Regions from separate parts of the Bradyrhizobium sp. UFLA06-24 genome, predicted to be linked through region 3. Evidence: predicted binding sites of a transcription regulator. Region 3 holds the regulator's gene; each other region holds the start of a gene.
What was found. Region 3 encodes LexA, which represses DNA repair genes until DNA is damaged. Its sites were predicted from a motif close to TGTTCNNNNTGTGTTCNG; they were not measured.
Positions count from the first base shown of each region.

Region 1: IF809_RS20330 (PA0069 family radical SAM protein) is a predicted target of LexA. The motif match lies at 1,663-1,680, and genes of this name have one in related genera.
Region 2: IF809_RS21425 (YifB family Mg chelatase-like AAA ATPase) is a predicted target of LexA. The motif match lies at 1,936-1,953, and genes of this name have one in related genera.
Region 4: IF809_RS02120 (putative DNA modification/repair radical SAM protein) is a predicted target of LexA. The motif match lies at 1,560-1,577, and genes of this name have one in related genera.

Region 1 is NZ_JADFUE010000024.1:37,056-40,563, forward strand. It holds gene IF809_RS20325 (phosphoketolase family protein) at 1-1,491, opposite strand, end outside; gene IF809_RS20330 (PA0069 family radical SAM protein) at 1,702-2,877, shown strand; gene IF809_RS20335 (VOC family protein) at 2,903-3,358, shown strand; gene IF809_RS20340 (ribonuclease HII) at 3,431-3,508, shown strand, end outside.
Region 2 is NZ_JADFUE010000026.1:58,409-61,916, forward strand. It holds gene IF809_RS21420 (hypothetical protein) at 1-240, opposite strand, end outside; gene IF809_RS21425 (YifB family Mg chelatase-like AAA ATPase) at 350-1,888, opposite strand; gene IF809_RS21430 (PilZ domain-containing protein) at 2,106-2,351, shown strand; gene IF809_RS21435 (tetratricopeptide repeat protein) at 2,434-3,210, shown strand; gene IF809_RS21440 (AAA family ATPase) at 3,232-3,508, opposite strand, start outside.
Region 3 is NZ_JADFUE010000031.1:18,914-22,421, reverse strand. It holds gene IF809_RS23415 (molybdopterin molybdotransferase MoeA) at 1-625, shown strand, start outside; gene lexA (transcriptional repressor LexA) at 802-1,503, shown strand; gene IF809_RS23405 (hypothetical protein) at 1,673-1,867, shown strand; gene IF809_RS23400 (hypothetical protein) at 2,077-2,511, shown strand; gene IF809_RS23395 (ComEC/Rec2 family competence protein) at 2,522-3,508, opposite strand, start outside.
Region 4 is NZ_JADFUE010000001.1:481,326-484,833, reverse strand. It holds gene IF809_RS02130 (Y-family DNA polymerase) at 1-810, opposite strand, end outside; gene IF809_RS02125 (ImuA family protein) at 707-1,495, opposite strand; gene IF809_RS02120 (putative DNA modification/repair radical SAM protein) at 1,658-2,893, shown strand; gene IF809_RS02115 (UdgX family uracil-DNA binding protein) at 2,893-3,508, shown strand, end outside.

The DNA.
Region 1 (3,508 bases), on a different contig from region 3:
GGAATCCACGATGTGGATGAAGGCCTCGTAGCAGGAGAAGAAGCCGTGCCGGCCGGTGAGCAGATAGCCCTCGAGCCAGCCCTGGCAGAGATGCTCGCTCAAGACCTCCATCACGCGGCCGTCCTGCGCGAGGTGGACGTCGTAGGGTTCGATCGGCTCCATCCAGACGCGTTCTGTGGCGTCGAACACCGCATCCAGCCGGTTTGACGCGGTCTCGTCCGGTCCCATGATGCGGAAATTTCGTTCCCCGGCGTTGAGCCGGATGACGTCGCGCAGGAATTTGCCGAGCTCGCGCGTCGCTTCTCCCGTCACAGAGCCTGGCTGCGGCACCTCGAGGGCAAATTTACGGAAGTCCGGCAGCTTCAGCTCCTTCTTCAGCAGGCCGCCATTGGCGTGGGGATTGGCGCCCATGCGCCTGTTGCCCTGGGGAGCGAGCGCCTGCAGCTCGGGAACGAGCGCGCCGTTCTTGTCGAACAGTTTTTCAGGCTCGTAGCTGCGCATCCAGTCCTCAAGGATCTTCAAATGCGCCGGCTCCTCGCGACAACTTGCGACCGGCACCTGATGCGCGCGCCAAAAGCCTTCGACTTTCTTGCCGTCGACTTCCTTCGGGCCGGTCCAGCCCTTCGGGCTGCGCAGAACGATCATCGGCCAGCGCGGCCGCTCGATCGTCTTGCGCCCGTCGCGGGCGTGCTGCTGGATCGAGCGGATGCTGGCGAGCGCGACGTCGAGCGCATCGGCCATGGCCCGGTGCATTACCTTGGGATCGTCGCCTTCGACGAACAGCGGCTCGTGGCCGAAGCCGCGGAAGAGCTCGCGGATCTCGCTGTCGGGCATCCGGCCGAGCACGGTCGGGTTGGCAATCTTGTAGCCGTTGAGGTGCAGGATCGGCAGCACCGCGCCGTCATGCGCCGAGTTCAGGAACTTGTTGGAGTGCCAGGACGCCGCGAGCGGGCCGGTCTCGGCCTCGCCGTCGCCGACGACGCAGGCGACGATGAGGTCGGGATTGTCGAGCGCCGCGCCGTAGGCGTGCACCAGCGCGTAGCCGAGCTCGCCGCCTTCGTGGATCGAGCCCGGCGTCTCCGGCGCCGCGTGGCTCGGAATGCCTCCAGGGAAGGAGAACTGCCTGAACAGCTTGCGCAATCCGTCCGTATCCCGCCCGATATCGGGGTAGATCTCGCTGTAGCTGCCTTCGAGATAAGTGTTGGCGACCATGCCGGGTCCGCCATGGCCGGGACCGCAGACATAGATGACGTTGAGATCCTGGGCGCGGATGGCGCGGTTGAGGTGGGCATAGATGAAGTTCAGCCCCGGCGTCGTGCCCCAATGACCGAGCAGCCGCGGCTTGATGTGCGCAGGGACCAACGGCTCGCGCAGGAGCGGATTGTCCAGAAGATAGATCTGTCCAACGGAGAGGTAGTTCGCCGCCCGCCAATAGCGATCAAGGAGATCGAGGTCGCTGCTTGCAGCGGCCGATTGTTGTTGAGATGTCATATTCCTGCCGACCTTCACCGGAGATCGTCACCAACCGAGTTCCGGCGAGATCGATCCTTTTCCCACATCAAACGGCATCGGGGTCACGCGGTGTTGCGTGAGGTCAAACCTCGACGCGTGAAGCTTGGGCAGCGCTACTGTGCATGGGGTTGTTTTCGCGTTTTCGATTCTTGTTCTTGATTTGTTCCTTTTGCGTGTTATCTTGCTTGCATGAGTCCAGCATCTTCTTCTGCTCTCAAGCACCCGCCGGTCACGGCGCCCTCCGAGCCGGCGGGTGCGCCTTCTGATTTCCCCGCCGATTTTCCAGAACTTGGTGTCGCCATCGACCGCGCACGCCGGCGAGGGCGGGGCGCCCAGTCCAATGCCAGTGGCCGTTATGAGGCCGAGGCGCGCGTCGCCTTCGACGACGGCTGGCAGAGCCTTGAGGAACTGCCGCCGTTCAAGACCAGTGTCGGTGTCGATACGTCGCGCAAGGTGATCACCCGCAACGATTCCCCCGACATCGGCTTCGATCGCTCGATCAATCCCTATCGCGGCTGCGAGCACGGCTGCGTCTATTGCTTCGCGCGGCCGACGCACGCCTATCTCGGCCTGTCGCCGGGGCTCGACTTCGAGGCAAAGCTGTTCGTGAAGCCCGAGGCGCCTGTTCTGCTCGAGAAGGAGCTCGCGGCATCGGGCTATGAGCCGCGGATGATCGCGATCGGCACCAACACCGATCCCTATCAGCCGATCGAGCGCGAGCGCAAAATCATGCGCGGCATTCTGGAGGTTCTGGAGCGCACCGGCCATCCCGTCGGCATCGTCACCAAATCCGCGCTGGTCACACGAGACATCGACATTCTCGCAGCGATGGCCAGGCGCAACCTTGCCAAGGTCGCGATTTCGGTGACCTCGCTCGATCCGAAGCTGGCGCGGACCATGGAGCCGAGGGCCTCGACGCCGCCGAAGCGACTGGAGGCGCTGAAGCAGCTCTCGGAGGCCGGCATTCCGACCACCGTGATGGTCGCGCCCGTGATCCCCGCGCTGAACGATTCCGAGATCGAGCGCATTCTCGATGCGGCCGCCCATGCCGGCGTCAAGGAAGCGTCCTACGTGCTGCTGCGGCTGCCGCTCGAGGTGCGCGATCTCTTCCGCGAATGGCTGATGGCGAACTATCCGGACCGCTACCGCCACGTTTTCACGCTGATCCGCGACATGCGCGGCGGTCGCGATTACGATTCGAAATGGGGTGAGCGGATGAAGGGCACCGGACCGATGGCCTGGACCATCGGCCGCCGCTTCGAGATCGCCTGCGACAGGCTCGGTCTCAACAAGCGCCGCTCGAAGCTGACAACGGATCACTTTGTGCGACCGAAGCAGAACGGCGAGCAGCTCAGCCTGTTCTGACAGACGAGGTCCCGCGAGGCGTGCGATGAGTAAGGAACTACCGGCCCCGGTGCCGCGACTGACGGTGATCACGCTCGGCGTCAGCGACATCCGCACCAGCATCGCCTTTTACGACGCGCTCGGCTTTTCACGCCGGCTGAAGGCGACAGGCGAGGCCGTCGCGTTCTACGACACCGGCGGTCCGCTGCTTGCCCTGTTTCACTGGGACCAGCTCGCTGCCGATGCCAGGCTGCCTCACAAGCCGAGGCCCACGACCTTCCGCGGCGTCACGGTGGCGTGGAACTGCGCCTCGCGCGAGGAGGTCGATGCGGTGCTGATGTTTGCGCTCAGCAAAGGCGCCATCCTGCTCAAGTCCGCGCATGAGACCGATTACGGCGGCTATTCCGGCTATTTCGCCGATCCCGACGGCCATCCCTGGGAGGTCGTGGTCGCGCCCGGCATCGAAGTCGGCGACGACAGGCGGGTGCATCTGGCGGACTGACGCTGATGAATAACGGGAATTGCGTGGGGTTCCCGGTTGCGCTGGCCGGGCGGCTTGCGCACGATCCCGGCCATGATTCGGGACAAATCCGCCAAGAAGCCGGCCAAGGACGCACCGGAGAAGGACGTCGCCAGGAAGGCCGCGCCGGCC
Region 2 (3,508 bases), on a different contig from region 3:
GTCGACCACGGCAAAGTCGGCAGCGTCCGCGTCGTCCGTGATCTGCACCCGGATCGTCGCCTGCGCGGGATCGTCGGTGAAGGCGATCTGAATGGGGGCCGTCCAGAACAGGGAGGTGAGCTCGACCGAGGTGTCGCCGATGGCGACACAGGGATGCGAGACCGATCCGATCTCGCCCTGGGCGAACACTGCGGCCGCCAACAGGGGGAGCACTGAGGCCAGGATCTTGAAACGCAACATGACACGCCACTCGCCAAGGCCCCTCGGGAACTGTTCCCAAAACTCGCAGGCCTTATGGTTTGCAGAGCGTAAAGGAAACTCGTTACCGCCGGGTTGACGCGCGGGATGATCACGCCATCTGCCGTACATCCTCTGCGAGTGCGCGGTAGGACAGCGCCTCGGCCAGATGCAGCCGGCCGATCTTCTCGGCGCGGTCGAGATCGGCGAGCGTGCGTGCCACCCGCAGCACGCGATGATAACCACGCGCGGACAACCGCATGGTCTCGGCGGCATCGCGCAGCAGCTTTTGTCCTTGCGTATCAGGCTTGGCGACGTCCTCGAGCACCGCGGCCGGCGCTTCGGCATTGGTGCGGACCTGCGGCATGCCGGCATCTCTGTAGCGCGCGAGCTGGATATCGCGCGCGGCCGCGACGCGTGCAGCAACCTCGGCGGAGCCTTCCGCGGGCGGCGGCAGGATCAGATCGGCTGCGGTGACGGCGGGGACCTCGATGCGCAGATCGATGCGGTCCATCAGCGGTCCGGAGATGCGTGCCTGGTAGTCGCCGGTGCAGCGGTCGACGCGGCCGCGCTTGCAGGCATAGCCGGGCTCGAACGCGTTGCCGCAACGGCAGGGATTCATCGCCGCGATCAGCATGAAGCGCGCAGGGTAGGTGACGCGGTGATTGGCGCGGGAAACCGAGACCTCGCCGTTCTCCAGCGGCTGGCGCAGCGAATCCAGCACGCGCGGATCGAACTCGGGCAACTCGTCGAGGAACAGCACGCCCTGATGCGCCAGCGAGATCTCGCCGGGCTTGGCGCGCGCGCCGCCGCCGGTGAGCGCAGCCATGCTGGCGGAATGATGCGGCGAGCGGAACGGCCGCCGCGACGTCAGCGCGCCACCCTCGATCTCGCCGGCCACGGAGGCGATCATCGAGACCTCGAGCAATTCGCTCGGCGACAGCGGCGGCAGGATGGACGGAAGGCGGGCCGCCAGCATCGATTTGCCGGCGCCCGGTGCGCCGATCATCAAGAGATGATGGCCGCCGGCGGCCGCGATCTCCAGCGCGCGCTTGGCGCTCTCCTGGCCCTTGATGTCGCGCAGGTCGAGCGGCGAGCTCGCGGCTTCATGCACCTTCGGCACGGGCCGCGACAGCACCTGCGTGCCCTTGAAATGATTGGCGATCTGAATCAGCGAATGCGCCGCGATGATCTGGATATCAGGGCTCGCCCACGCCGCTTCAGAGCCGCAGGCGGCAGGACAGATCAAGCCCTCCTCGCGCACATTGGCGCCGATCGCAGCAGGAAGCACACCCGCGACGGGCGCGATCGATCCGTCGAGACCAAGCTCGCCGAGCACGGTGAAACCGGTCAGCGCATCCGGCGGGATCGCGCCGATCGCCGCCATCAGTCCGAGCGCGATCGGCAGGTCGTAATGGCTGCCTTCCTTCGGGACATCGGCGGGCGCCAGGTTGACGGTGATCCGCCGCGCCGGCAGCGCCAGTCCTGAAGCAATCAGCGCCGAACGGACCCGCTCACGCGCCTCCGACACCGCCTTGTCGGGAAGCCCGACGATGGCGAAGGCCGGCAGGCCGGGCGCGACCTGCACCTGCACATCGACCGCACGGGCCTCGATCCCCTCAAAGGCGACTGTCGAAACCCGCTGAACCATGCTGCCCTCTTGCACAATCAAGGGTAGCAGGAAGCGGCGGGTCTGGCAAGAACAATACGGGAACGAAATCGCAGCCGCCGCGAGCCCTAAGCGATCGTAAACGCGCTCCGGACATTACGCCTCGAATGCGAGCGGCAACGCTCAGCACATTCCAACGAATGTCCGCTACTCCTAAGGCTGCGGGATGGGCCGTGATCTAACGGGTGAAGAAGTCAAAATGCTTGCAAATCGCCGCAGAAGCGAACGACGGGTGTGCAGCCGGCTGGCCAAGATTCATTTCGGCGCGGGCTCGCTGCCGCGAGACTGCACCATCACGGATATCTCGGACGGGGGCGTCAAGGTCGTGGCGGAATTCCTGGAGGTGCCGCCGCAATTCACCATCATCTTCGCGCCGGACTATTCGCGTCAGTGCCGCCTGCGCTGGCGCATCGGCTGCGAATTCGGTGCGGAATTCACCGACTGAGCCGAACCGGCCGGTTTCTTAACGGGACTTTAGCGTTAATCGGCAAAGCATCTCTGATCAGTCCGCCGGCGGTGATCAGAGTATGTCCAAGCGTTCGTCCCTTGCCTCCTCCCCGGCGAGATTCCTGCTCCCCGCGCTCGCGGTGCTTGCCCTCGGTGGCTGCCAGACCACGAGCCTGGAGGACGTCACCGGCGCGCTCGGCGGCAAGTCGGAACCGGCGGCGGCGGCCGACGGCGGGCGCGAAATCGACGGCTTGCGCGAGCGCTACCGCGCCAAGCCAAACGATCCCAAAATCGCTCTCGATTACGGCAAGGCGCTGCGCGAGAGCGGCCAGCGCGCCCAGGCCGTCGCGGTGATGGAGCAGGCCGTGCTCGGCCATCCCAGCGACAAGGCGCTGCTCGCCGGCTACGGGCGCGCGCTCGCCGACAACGGCAATTTCCAGCAGGCTTTCGACGTGCTGAGCCGGGCCCATACGCCCGAAGATCCCGACTGGCGCATTCTGTCGGCACAGGGCGCGGTCCTCGATCAGCTCGGCCGCAACGAGGAAGCGCAGCAATATTATGCGGCCGCGCTGAAGATCGTGCCGGACGAGCCCAGCGTGCTGTCGAATCTGGGCCTGTCCTATGTGCTGCAAAACAATCTGCCAAAGGCCGAACAGGTGCTCGGCCGCGCCTATCAGCGCAATCAGAACAATGCGCGGATCCGCGCCAATCTCGCGCTGGTGCTGGGATTGGAGGGCCGCGAGAGCGAGGCCGAAATCCTCGTGAAGGCCGATCTGCCGCCGGACCAGGCCGCAGCCAAAATCACGGCGCTGCGCCAGCTGCTGGCGAAGAAGCAGCAGCAGCGGGCGGACAAGTAATCCGCTCTTTCTTAAGTGCGTCTATGACGCCTTGCGGTGCGGCGCCGATCCGCGTCCGGTCTTTGCCTTCAGCTTCTTCAGCAGCGGCCCGAGCAGCGAGCGCTTCGGCTTGCGCACCTCGCCGCGGCCGGCGAGGCGGTTGGCCATCGTCTGGAACAGCTCGGTGGTGCGATGGCTCTTGGAGACCTCCGCGATCATCTGGCCGTTATTGGCTGCGGTCGAGAACAGCTTCGAATCGAACGGAATCACGGCAAGCGGCTGGGCTTCCATCGTCTTGGCGAAGGACTTGACGTCGATC
Region 3 (3,508 bases):
GATCGTCTATTCCAACGGCTATGCCCTGCACGCGCTCGCCCGCAGCGAGGGCGCCGACACAATCGACCTTGGCGTCGCCGCCGATACGCTCGAAGCCACCACCGCGGGCATCCGCCGCGCGCGCCAGTCCGGCGCCGACATCCTGATCACGACCGGCGGCGCCTCGGTCGGCGACCACGATCTGGTGCAGCAGGCGCTCCAGGACGAAGGCACCTCGATGGCGTTCTGGAAGATCGCGATGCGGCCGGGAAAGCCGATGATGCACGGGCGGCTCGGGGCCATGCGCGTGATCGGCCTGCCTGGCAATCCCGTGTCATCCTACGTGTGCGGTTTCCTGTTCATGGTGCCGCTGATTCGCGCGCTCTCAGGCCATTCGCTGGTTCATCACTGCCGTGAACGCGCGGTGCTCGGGCGCGATGTCCGCGCCAACGACCAGCGCGAGGATTACCTCCGCGCGCGTCTCGAAGTACGCGACGATGGCACGCTCATCGCCGTTCCCGTCGATCATCAAGACTCCTCGCTGCTTGCGAATCTCGCTGCGGCACAGGCACTTCTCGTGCGCCCGCCGTTCGCGCCCAAGGCCGAAGCGGGAGCGCCTTGCGAGGTGCTGCGACTGCCTGTTTGAACACAGAGTTCGCAACCGTTCCGCGAACTTTGTCGCGTTCACGGTAAATTAAGCAGTTGCGGAACATGTATCGAACATATAGTGTCCGTTCATGATTTGTTTCGAGCATGTAACGGCTTGTCGCTGACTTCAGCGTCTCGGAATCGAACGACATCGTCAGGGGGATTTTGGTCGAGATGTTAACGCGCAAACAATACGAGCTCCTGCGGTTCATCAGCGAGCGGCTGAAGGAAAGCGGCGTGCCGCCCTCCTTCGACGAGATGAAGGACGCGCTCGATCTGCGTTCGAAGTCGGGCATCCACCGCCTGATCACCGCGCTCGAGGAGCGTGGCTTCATCCGCCGCCTGCCGAACCGCGCCCGCGCGATCGAAGTGATCAAGCTGCCCGAGCTCCAGGCCGCCGCCGGCAACCGCCGCGGCTTCACCCCGAGCGTGATCGAGGGCAATCTCGGCAAGGTGCGCACGACATCGAGCCCGCCCGCCGACGAGGGCGAGCGCCCCGTCGCAGTGCCGGTGATGGGCCGCATCGCGGCTGGTACGCCGATCGAGGCGCTGCAGACCCGCAGCCACACCATCAGCGTCCCGCCGGACATGCTCGGCGCAGGCGAGCACTACGCACTCGAAGTGCGCGGCGATTCGATGGTCGATGCCGGCATTCTCGACGGCGACATGGCGCTGATCCAACGCAACGAGAGTTGCGACACCGGCGATATCGTGGTCGCGCTGATCGACGACGAGGAAGCCACCCTGAAGCGCTTCCGCCGCCGCGGCGCCTCCATTGCGCTCGAGCCGGCGAATGCCGCCTATGAAGTCCGGATCCTCCCGCCCAACCGGGTGAAGATCCAGGGCAAGTTGATCGGGCTGTACCGGAAGTACTAAGCGCTCTCGCGCGAGCAAACGATGGAGCGGACGATTGTCCGCTCCGGCTGTATAGTCTTTCTGGTTTTGCACAGATTATCCGGCCATCTCTCCAGCGCTAAATCCTCGGCAGGCTGCAACGAAGCGAAGCCTTCATTGCTTCAAAGGCCTTGAGACCGAGGAGACCACCATGCGCAAGATCATCCTGAGCACCGTCACGACCGCGCTGATCGCCGCGTCAGCGCCGAATGCCTTCGCCGCGCAACCGCAGCATCACCTCCGCAAGGCGCAGCAAGCGACAAGCCAGCAATCCCGCAACGCCCTCAACTCCGTCCAGCAGTCGGCCTGGCCATATTCGGGCTGGTCGGCACCGGCCGGACATTGATGCTGCGGATATTGATGCAGAAGGTCCGCCGAATGCACCGGAGCAGGCTTTGTTCCTAGGCGTTCGGGAAAGATATTGTGATTATCGCCAGCGGACCCAAGCCGCAGATTTGCCTACAACCAAGCAGAGCCTCGCAGACTTACACTCTGATAGAGGCCTGTGCCTCCAGGACAGAGGCGCGGGTTGCTATCCTGATAGAGGAGCACCCGATGTGTGACTATAGCCTGCATGCCGTCGCAACGCGTCCCGCAGAAGTCGGCGAGACGATCGTCACGACAACATTCCGCGGCACCTCGACACGCGGCTTCGCCTCCGAAGCCGACATGTCCGTCGCGGTCTGCCTGCTGCCGGGAACGGAGCTCGCCTTCGCCGATAACGTCCGCTACGACAACAGGTGGATCTGGACGCGCACCGTCAACTCGCGCGTCGGCAAGTTCGGCAAGATCGATCCGCACGTTCCCGATCGTCATCACGACGCGATCGAATTCCCCGATGGCAAATATGTCTTGGTGACCCAGCTCGTCGAAGGCCAGCGCGCCACCGTTCTGCAACTGCCCGTGACCCAGCCGCTCGGCGAGCGCGAGCACAAGCCGCAGATCATCGCCGACAGTCGTCCGACACCGCCGCGTCTGCCGATCGGCTGAAAGACCGGTTTTAGTCCTCGGCCTGGAAGTCGGCCTCCGACGGAGTTGCGTCCCGAGCGCGTGGCGCCGCCGACCGTGGCATGAGGGTCAGTTCGAAATCTCCTTCGCCGGCTGCCGCCGGCGACCAGGGGCGGTTTGCGCCCCTCGCCCTTACCGACTGGACCGCGAAACCGTCGCCGCGCTGCGTCAGCGCCAACGCGCCTTGTCGCGCAAGACGCGGCCGATCGACCACCATCGCGGCGCAATCCGGCGGTGCCGGCCTTGATGTCACCACCAGCGCGGCCCGAGTGCAATCATCGGCCAGCGCATCGCTGTGCAGCGCCAGCGCGATCATGCGACCATCGGCGAGTGGCGCCACGCAACCGGACTCGTCGCACGACACCCCGTCACCGAGCGCGGCACTGCCGGCATCGCGCGGGTCAGCGTCGGCCGCGAGCCACTCCTTGAGCAGAAAAGCGTCCTTGTTCGTCCTGATCAGATGCAGCTGCCCGTCCCTGCCCCGCACCGCGACGTTCTGGCCGTTACCGGCAACGAGAATGTCGGGCTGCCGAACCGACAGGGCCCAGATCGTTGCCGCCACGAGCACGAGCGCACCCGACCAGCGCAGCGGCGTGCGCAGCAGGCCCATCAGGACGAGGCCGAGGCTCGCAGCAACCAGCGGCGCAGTACCGAAGGCGGCGACATGGCCGACCGCGCCTGGCAATGCCGCCACCCAGCGCGTGACCACAATCATCCAGTCGATGCCAATCCCCATCAGCCACCAGAACACACCGTCCAGTCCGAATGGTGCTGCGAGCAATCCCAACAGCCCGGCCGGCATCACCAGCGCGGAGACCACCGGCATCGCAGCGAGATTGGCGAGCACGCCGTAGGGCGTGACGCGATGAAAGTGAAAGGCGGCGTAAGGCGTAGTGGCGAGCCCCGCGATCATCGAGGCCATGAACAACATCGCGATCTCGCGGCCGCCCCACAGCGCGATCCGCGCAGTCGTCGAATG
Region 4 (3,508 bases), on a different contig from region 3:
CAGCGTCATCGCGATCATGGTGTCGGTCGCGATCGGCTCGGCAAAACGTTTTTCCACGATGTAGTCGGGCAGCGGTTTTCGCGGATTGATCGGCGCATCGCCCTGCCCCAGCGCATGCGCAAGCAGCGTCGAGAACCGCGCACCGAACCGCGCCGTGATTTCGCTCGGGGCGCGCGAGGCGACATCGCCGATGGTCTTCAGACCGGCGCGGCGCAGGCCGGTGGTGATGGCCTCGTCCGCACCGAGCGCGGACACCGGAAACCTATCGATCGCCGCCGCCTCCCCGCCGTCGGCGACGATGCTGCCCGTGGCTTGTCGCGTCAGCGTGCGCGCGCAGACCGAGGTGCCGGCAATGGCCGCGCTGACGGCAAAGCCCTGACGTCCCAGCGCATGAACCAGCATCTTTAGCAGCGCCGCCTCACCGCCGAACAGATGCGCGCAGCCGGTAATGTCGAGGAACAGACCGTGCGGCGGATCGAGCGCCACCAACGGCGTGAAGCGGTCGCACCAATCGGCGATGTCGCTGAGCGTCTTCGCATCGGCCACGACATCGGCGTCGAACACTTTCAGATCCGGGCACATCGCCCGCGCATTGGCGAGCGGCTGGCCGATATACAGGCCGAGCCGCTCGGCGGGCTCGTCCAGCGCGTGGATCACCAGCGCATTGTTGTTCTTGATAATAACGATGCTCGGCTCATTGGTATTCTTACCCAGCCCGGCGCTGTTGAAGAACCGCTGAATCCGGTCGATGGGCAGGCGCGGCAGCCACAGGCTGAGAATACGCCGACGGTTCACTGAACTGGCACTCATCACAATTCCATTCCATGATCCAGCGGCCGCACGGGCCATGACGATTGCGCAACAGCTCGGCATCGAAGCGCGGGGCGCCCCAGGCACTCCACGCAGATCCCGGCGGCGAATGCGCCGCGCGCAGCATCCATCGCGTCTCCGCGGTTGAGGGTAGCGGCTGCGCGGCCAAGCGCAGCAACAGGCCGGTGACGCCGGAGCCTTGTGCAGCCAGCGTCAGCTTGCGGCTCGCCACGAGATCGAACTGTCTTGTCTCGCCCCAGAGCTCGAGCACGACGGCGCCGAGTGCATCGCAGGCGAGCGCATCGGCCGAGGTGCGCAGCGCGCTCTCGACATCAGCGGCGCGCACCATCACCACGCGGCGCGGATCGAGGCCGAGCTCGGCGAGCCCGCTCATCGACAGCGCGCCCGCTTCAAGCTCCGAAAAATCCTGCCGCACCCATAACAGCGGCCGCTGTGTCGTGACGCGGCCCGCAAGCCCCATCACGAAGCCCGTCCCGGACGCGCCTTGCCGGCCCTCGCAAAACACCTCGTGGATCGCCGCACGTGCGAGCCCGCCCTTCAGCGCGCGGTCGGCCTCACTATGGCCGAGCGCGACGCGGTCGTGATGATGCACGACCTCCGCCGTCTCGATCCGTTCGATCTGGCTGCGCAAGGTCGCAAGCGCGCTCATGCGTGCGCCGCTCATGCTCGCCGCTCCTTCAGAGGTGATTGCCGTGGCCTTCAAAAGAAGAACCAACGGCTGGCTCATTTGTTCATGATATGTTCTAATATAAAGCTAACGGCGCGCAGAGAGTCAATCGAATTGGCGCGCAAATGGATTCATGAACTGAATCAAAGGGATTCTAGGATGGACGTACAACGCAAGCTGGCAATTCTCGCGGACGCCGCCAAGTACGATGCGTCCTGCGCATCCAGCGGCACCGAAAAGCGGGATTCCAGCGACGGCAAGGGCATGGGCTCGACCGCGCCCGGTATGGGCATCTGTCATTCCTACGCGCCGGACGGACGCTGCATCTCGCTGCTCAAGGTGCTGCTGACCAACGCGTGCAATTACGATTGCCTCTATTGCGTCAACCGCGCCTCCTCCAATGTGCCGCGCGCCCGCTTCACCATCGATGAAGTCGTCAAGCTGACGCTCGACTTCTACCGGCGCAATTACATCGAGGGGCTGTTTCTCTCCTCCGGCATCATCCGCAGCCCCGACTACACGATGGAGCAAGTGGTCAGTGTCGCGCGCAAGCTGCGCGAGGAGCATCACTTCCGCGGCTACATACACCTCAAAACCATTCCCGAGGCCGACGACGCGCTGATCGCGGAAGCCGGCAAATATGCCGACCGCCTCTCCATCAACATCGAGATGCCACAGGAGACGAGCCTGCAGCAATTCGCACCCGAGAAGGACGTGCGCGCGATCCGCCGCTCCATGGGCCGGCTGCGGCTGAAGCTGGACGAAGCCGAAGAAGATCGAAGCGTGAAAACAAAGGCGAAACCACAGCGCTTCGCGCCGGCCGGTCAAAGCACACAGATGATCGTCGGGGCCGACAGCGCGAACGACCACACCATTCTCCACACCAGCGCCAATCTCTACGGCTCGTACCGACTGCGGCGCGTCTACTACTCAGCCTTCAGTCCGATCCCCGATGCCAGCCGCGCACTGCCTCTGGTCCAGCCGCCCTTGCTGCGCGAGCACCGGCTCTACCAGGCCGACTGGCTGATGCGATTTTACGGCTTCGCCGTCGGCGAGATCGTCGACGACAGCGCCATGCTGCCGCTCGACATCGATCCAAAGCTTGCCTGGGCGCTGCGCCATCGCGACCGTTTTCCCCTCGACGTCAACCGCGCCAGCCGCGAGGAGCTGCTGCGCGTGCCGGGCTTCGGCACCAAGGCGGTCGAGCGCATCATCGCGACGCGGCGCACCACAACGATCCGCCTGTCCGATCTCGCACGGCTGCACGTGCCCAAGCACAAGGCGCTGCCGTTCATCGTTCTCAGCGACCACCGCCCCTCGCCGCATCGCCTCGACGAGGCGCGGCTGATCGAACGGTTCAAGCCGAAAGCAACACAATTGGGGTTTGGCTTCTGATGCAGTACATCACCCTCGACAGCGAAACCGATTTCGACGGCTGGCGCAAAACCGCGCGCGCCCTCGTGCTTCATCATGTTGCGCCTGACGATGTAAGCTGGGCCGTGCGAGGCGGCGAAGCCGATCTGTTTGCACCGCCCGCGCCGTCGCCGATCCTCGAGGTGAACGACGGCACCTTCAGCGTATCAAGCAAATTTATCGACCTCGCCAAGGCTGCGATCCTGCATCGGGACGGCGAGCGCTTCGCGATCCTCTATCGCCTGCTGTTCCGGCTGAAAGACAATCACGATCTCATCGATGTCGCGACCGATCCTGATGTCGCGAAGATCACGGCGATGGCACGCGCGGTTCATCGCGACGAGCACAAGATGCATGCTTTCGTGCGGTTCCGCGAGATCGGTCGGGAACGCGAGCCGCATTACGTCGCCTGGTTCGAGCCCGAGCATCACATCGTCGAGCTCGCCGGGCCGTTCTTTGCAAAGCGCTTTGCCGACATGCCCTGGTCGATCCTGACGCCGGACCTCTGCGCGCATTGGGACGGCCACGCGCTCTCGTTCACGCCCGGCGTCAGCAAGAGCGAGGCACCGGGCGAAGACCGGCTGGAGGAAACTTGGC